Regions from separate parts of the Fictibacillus arsenicus genome, predicted to be linked through region 2. Evidence: a T-box and tRNA genes for the amino acid it is inferred to sense, from the RefSeq annotation. Region 2 holds a T-box; the other holds one or more tRNA genes.
What was found. A T-box is a leader RNA that pairs with one kind of tRNA and senses whether it is charged. The one in region 2 lies ahead of alaS (alanine--tRNA ligase), so its partner is inferred to be a tRNA-Ala.
Positions count from the first base shown of each region.

Region 1 (3,435 bases), 320 kb from region 2:
ATATTAACATCAAAGTTGGTAACAGTTTACTTCATAAATTTAGAGTTGATGATAGTTTAGATAAAAGATTTTCTCAAATAAAAAATTATACTCAACTTGTTTCTGATTATAAAAGCACTAATAATAAACGAAAGAAACAAGATATAATAAATCAAATTGATCAAATTAAACTGAATTTTTTATCAAGTATTGAAACACCTGAATTACGAAAAGTAAAACGATTGAATAGTAATCTAGCAAAAGTAGGTCAGATAGATCTTTTCGCTTCTAAAGAAGATGTTAAAAAACAGCGAGAAGAAATTTTAGAAATTGAGAAAAAACTTAATAAAGCTATGGCCGATTTGGAGCACTCACGTCAAAATCCTCTTTTTCGTAAAGGCTTAGAATGGCGCATGGAATTTCCTGAAATTTTAGATGATGATGGTAACTTTGTTGGTTTTGATGTAGTAATTGCTAATCCGCCATATATATATTCTTCTGAAGGCGTTTTTAGCACTTCCGAAAAAAGATATTTTGAACAGGAATATCCATTGAGTAAGTATCAGGCAAATACTTTTGGACTATTTTTAGAGTTGAGTTTTAAAATTTTACGAAAAAACGGACTGTATTCAATGATTATACCTAATACGTTCCTTACAATCGGTCAATATAATACAATGAGAAGATATATTTTGGAAAACACAGGAGACGTATTCATTTTAAATTCACATGATAAAATTTTTGAGGATGCCTCTGTAGATAATTGCATAATTAGTGGTAAAATTTCATCACCATCCTTGGTTGAACTAGCTGAACTGCAAAACGAAGAAGTAAATGTAATTAAAAAAGTAGGACCAAATGAATTATTAAAGCACCAAGTTTTTAATCTCTCAGTATTTAAAGAAGGAAAAAACCCTTTAGACATTTCTACAATAATTAAATCCATAGAAGATAATTCGAAAATCCTTGAACCTAATTATGCTATTGTCCGAGATGGTTTGAAAGTATATCAAAAAGGAAAAGGAGAACCTAAACAAACACATGATGATAATGATTTTAAAAAATTAAAAAAGGATAGGGATTGGTTTTCACCCCTCAAGGTAGATAAAAACTACTGGGAAATTATAAAGGGCGAACACATTGATCGTTTTAAAATTTTTAGAGGGAAAGAATATATTCGATATGGACGTCATTTAGCAGAACCTCGAAATCCAGAAATGTTTATGGGTGAACGCCTTCTTATTCGACAAATTCCTAGAAAAGCTGCTTATTCATTAACAGTAATGCATACAGACAAACCTATAATGCACGAACGAAGTTTAATTGCAATTCGTAACCTAAAAATTAATTCCTATTTTATCTTAGGTGTTTTAAATTCCAAAGTAGAAAGTTATTATGCTATCCATAAATATGATTTTCTGCAGCGGAAAACTTTTCCTCAATTACGTTTGTATCAGATAAAAGAATTACCGATACCAAATGCTACCCAAGAGGAACAAGTTCACCTTTCCAATCTAGTAGAAAAACAAATTGCATTGCATACAACTTCTCTTCCAACAGAAAACGAAAGAGAAGAAATGACTAATTTAGATCATGCAATAAATGAATATGTAATGGATCTTTACAAATTAAACCAAGAAGAAAAACAAGTTATTAGGGACTTCAAAATTGAATAAAACATTTTGAGTAAGATTGTTTAAGATTCACTAGAAAAAATCTTTGGATTTTTTAAATCGTATCTGTATTATCTTTATTTAGTCCAACACCTCAATTATCCGCTATCAAGAGCAGAGAATTGAGGTGTTTTTTGTGATTATAACTAAAATTATTGGAAATTATATCGCATAAAAGAAAAGGGATTTTTCTTAAGTATATATTTTTAATATTCACTTTAGTTAACTAAAGGTGAACCAAATGTGAACCAATGCAATAAAAACATTTTATTTCAAAAAAATTTACTCTTTATAAATAAAAAAAACCCTTGATTATCAAGGGTTTTCGACTGTTATTTATGGTGGAGACTAGCGGGATCGAACCGCTGACCTTTTGGCTGCCAGCCAAACGCTCTCCCAGCTGAGCTAAGCCCCCATATCTGTCCTGACAAATTGAATTATATATTCTTAGAAAATAAGCCGCAAGCTTTTTTGGCTAATTTTGCATAAATATATTCTCATTTCTAACAATAAAAGAAATAATCTAAAGCTTTGTCCAAATCGGATAAAGCTTTTTTACATGAGGCTTTCTTACCTGTAAAAAACAGTAATTCAAATTGGTATAGACAACTAGTCCTAGTACTGCAGAGGACTTAAGTTCTGTTTTAACAACATGTGACAGGAACCTCCTTTTTTCTACCGAAAAGTGTCAAAGAAAGAAAGCGCTACCAAAAAAAGAGGAGGCTAGAAAATTGAACGCATTTAAAATGATTCGTTTTTTAATTTTAGCTGCTGTATTGATCGTTCCGTTGTTCAGTGGAATGGGGAAGAGTGATTCTGTTTCTGCGGAACAAGGTAATAATGGGCATTTAATCATTGCACAGAACATTCCACAGCTAGATGATGAAATCAAGGGGGAAACCTTTGATCTTTCAGCTTTATTAGCTTATGAGAATGGTAAATATGTTGAAGTGAAAGAAAATCTTAAGTGGGGATCTTTGAATAAAAATGTAGCATCAATTTCAAATGAAGGTGTCGTTACGTTAAGCGGCCAAAGCGGCAAAACATTTATTTTTGTTACAAATGGTAAATCTTACGACAGAATCGGTATACATGTAAAACATGGTGAAGCAAATTTTGACAAGCAAAAAGGGCATAAATATGACATCATTTCTAATGCTGTACGTTCTATGTCAGTGAAAGAAAAAGTCGGCCAGATGTTAATGCCAGATTTCCGTAACTGGAATGGACAGCCTGTTACAGAAATGAATGATGAAATTAAAGAGCTAGTTAAGAAATATCATCTTGGCGGAGTCATCCTGTTTCGCGAAAATGTTGTAACAACAGAGCAAACGGTAAGACTTGTTGATGAGTATAAAAAGGCAAATGAAGATTATGGCTTACTCCTTTCAATCGACCAAGAAGGAGGAATTGTGACACGTTTGCAGAGTGGTACCGATTTCCCAGGAAATATGGCGCTTGGTGCAACAAGATCAACAGAACTGGCGGAATCTGTCGGATATGCAATCGGATCAGAGCTTCATTCTTTAGGAATAAACATGAATTTAGCGCCTGTCTTAGATGTGAATAACAATCCTGATAACCCGGTTATCGGAGTTCGTTCGTTCGGTGAAGATCCACAGCTTGTTGCTGACTTAGGAACTGCTTACACAAAAGGACTGCAAAATTCAGGCATGGCTGCAACTGCAAAGCACTTTCCAGGTCACGGAGATACTGCAACAGATTCGCATTTAGGACTGCCTTCTGTCCCACATGATAAAGAGCGTCTATTAGAAGTAGAACT
Region 1 covers NZ_CP016761.1:2,926,796-2,930,230, reverse strand. Annotated here, with positions in the region: gene ABE41_RS15040 (type IIG restriction enzyme/methyltransferase) at 1-1,655, shown strand, start outside; tRNA gene ABE41_RS15035 (tRNA-Ala) at 1,992-2,067, opposite strand; gene nagZ (beta-N-acetylhexosaminidase) at 2,399-3,435, shown strand, end outside.
Region 1: it has a tRNA-Ala gene. The T-box ahead of alaS (alanine--tRNA ligase) is inferred to sense a tRNA for this amino acid. The anticodon was not compared.

Region 2 (3,435 bases):
TACCACCCATTTTTAAAGGCGCTGCAAGGTGTATTTTTGCCTTTCTTTCTCGCCGCTCTAATTACATATCTGCTTCATCCGTTAGTAGAGTATGTGCATGAGAAAGGTGTTCCGCGATTTGTTGCAATTTTAACGATATACCTATTGTTCTTTGGAGGGTTAGGCTATACCATCGTTAAAGGTTTTCCTTATTTTGTAGTTCAATTAAAACAGCTGTTAGAAAATGTGCCAGCTCTTGCAAAAGATTACAAAGAGCTTTTATCCAGAGTCGATAAAGGAACTTCAGCCCTCCCTTATTCGGTTCATTCAAAAATTGAACAATATATTGTCAAAATGGAAATAAGCGCACAGAACATTCTAACGAATGCAATTTTTTCTTTAAGAAAAATTGTTGATTATTTCTTTGTAATTATCGTAGTTCCTTTTTTAGTTTTTTATTTTCTGAACGATTTTGAAAAAATAAAAAAAGCTGTGTGGTATATTACACCACGCAGATTCCGCCATGAAGGTAAGCATCTTATAGAAGATGTAGATAAATCACTGGGAGGCTATATTAGAGGACAGCTGTTTGTAGGAGCTATTCTAGGTGCTGCAGCGATGATTGCCCTTTGGATTGTCGGTATGCCTTATCCGATTCTATTAGGAATTGTGATTGCGGTTACTGATATCATTCCTTATTTTGGTCCGATTTTAGGGGCTATTCCTGTCATTCTTATTGCTTTGACGATCTCTTGGAAGATGGTATGGATAACAGTAGGAATAATGCTTGTATTGCAGTTTATTGAAGGGAATATTCTTGGACCATTTATTGTGGGTAGAAACGTCCATATCCATCCTGTTTTTATCATCTTTTCGCTCCTTTTAGGCAGTGAACTCGCGGGAGTGCCGGGAATGATCTTAGCTGTTCCGGTATTTAGCGTAATCAAAGTTATTGTTATTCATATTCGGGAACACCGATTAAGACAACATCCGATTGACAAGTCAGAATAAATAAACGTATACTAACGCTAGAAGAACAAAAATCGTTGAAAGAGATAAGTACGTTTAGTCCTTTCTAAAGAGAGAAACATCCACCGGCTGAAAGGTGTTTCAGAAAGAAGGAAACGGAAAGCTACTCTGGAGTGCAGAAGGAAAATCTGCCGTTAAGCCGCGTTAAGGCTGTAATCAAGGTGACATGTTTTTACATGTAACCAGGGTGGTACCGCGTGAATTCAAACTCTCGTCCCTGTTTTTTGGGATGGGAGTTTTTTATTTTATCTAAAGATTATTTATTAAAACATTTGTAGTTAATAGGAGCAGTTGATTTCCGCTCCAGGATGCTCGCTTTCCGCGGGGCGTGCGGTGAGCCCCCTAGGCTTATCAAGCCTGTCGTGGTCTCACCTGTCCCGCTAATCCCGCTGGAGTCTCGCACCTTGCGCTCCAATCAACTAGTCAATGAAGCGTACTCCACAAAAATGTTTAAAGTATTAATCTTTAACGATTATCTAATTAAGTAAAAAGGAGAATGAAACAATGAAAACTTTGACTTCAGCTCAAGTTAGACAAATGTTCCTCGATTTTTTCCAAGAGAAAGGCCATCGTGTAGAGCCAAGTGCTTCTCTTGTTCCGCACGAAGACCCAACTTTGCTTTGGATCAACAGTGGGGTAGCTACGCTCAAAAAGTATTTTGACGGCCGTGTGATTCCAGAGAATCCGCGTATTACGAATGCACAAAAATCTATCCGTACAAATGATATTGAGAACGTTGGGATTACAGCAAGACACCATACTTTCTTTGAAATGCTAGGCAATTTCTCGATCGGTGACTATTTTAAAGTGGAAGCAATTCTCTGGGCTTGGGAGTTTTTAACGAGTGAAGAATGGATCGGATTTGATCCAGAAAAACTTTCTGTTACGATCCACCCTGAAGATGATGAAGCTTTTGATATTTGGACAAAACAAGTAGGATTGCCTGAAGAACGAATCATTCGTTTAGAGGGGAACTTCTGGGATATCGGAGAAGGCCCAAGCGGACCTAACACTGAGATCTTTTATGATCGCGGTGAGTCTTATGGAAATGACACTTCAGACCCTGAATTATATCCTGGCGGTGAGAATGAAAGATATCTTGAAGTATGGAATCTAGTGTTTTCTCAGTTCAACCATAATCCAGACGGCACATATACACCACTGCCTAAGAAAAATATCGATACAGGCATGGGGCTTGAAAGAATGGTATCTGTTATTCAAGATACGAAGACAAACTTTGAGACTGACCTTTTCCTGCCAATCATTAAGGAAACGGAGAAGCTTTCAAATACGTCTTATGGGCACAGTGCAGAAAGTGATACAGCTTTCAAAGTTATCGCAGACCATATTCGTACTGTAAGCTTTGCGATTGGTGATAACGCACTGCCTTCTAATGAGGGAAGAGGCTACATCTTAAGACGGTTGATTAGAAGAGCGATCCGTTTTGCTAAAAAGATCAATATCAATAAGCCTTTCATGTATGAATTAGTGCCTACTGTTGCTGATATCATGGTTGATTTCTATCCAGAAGTGAAAGAAAAAGTACCTTTTATCCAAAAAGTTGTAAAGACAGAAGAAGAAAGATTCCATGAAACGATTAACGAAGGATTAGCTATCCTGGAAGATGTGATCACTAAAGAAAAATCAGTAAACAATAAAATTATTTCCGGTAAAGACGCATTTAAACTGTATGATACATTCGGTTTCCCATTTGAATTAACACAAGAGTATGCAGCAGAAAATGGAATGGAAGTTGACCTGGAAGGCTTTGAATCCGAAATGAAAGCTCAGCGTGAACGTGCACGTGCTGCTAGACAAGAAGTTGACAGCATGCAGGTACAAGGCGGCGTTCTTTCAGACATTACTGTAAAAAGTGAGTTTTCAGGTTATGACAGCTTGAGCGGGGAAGCAAGAATTCTTGAAGTTCTGCAAAACGGAGAGCGTGTTTCCATGGTATCAGTAGGGGATGAGGCTCAGGTTATTCTTGATGAAACGCCATTTTATGCTGAAAGCGGAGGTCAGATTGCTGACCAGGGAACAATTACAGGAAACAACCTTCAGTTACAAGTAAAAGATGTGCAAAAAGCTCCAAATGGACAAAATTTGCATACAGTAATTGTCGAAAAAGGTGTTTTGGAAAATAACATGCAAGTCTCTGTACAAGTTGACAGAGAAACACGCGCAAAAGTAGTAAAAAATCATACAGCAACACATTTGCTTCATCAGGCTTTAAAAGATGTTCTAGGCACACACGTTAATCAGGCGGGCTCACTTGTTCAGGAAGACCGACTGCGATTTGACTTTACGCATTTTGGAAGCATCTCTTCAGAAGAACTTGAGAAGATTGAAGAGATCGTAAACGAAAAAGTATGGGAAAATATTCCGGTTGAAAAAATGGTGAAAAATATTGCTGAGGCAAAAGCTATG
Region 2 covers NZ_CP016761.1:2,608,454-2,611,888, reverse strand. Annotated here, with positions in the region: gene ABE41_RS13535 (AI-2E family transporter) at 1-990, shown strand, start outside; T-box leader at 1,017-1,230, shown strand; gene alaS (alanine--tRNA ligase) at 1,513-3,435, shown strand, end outside.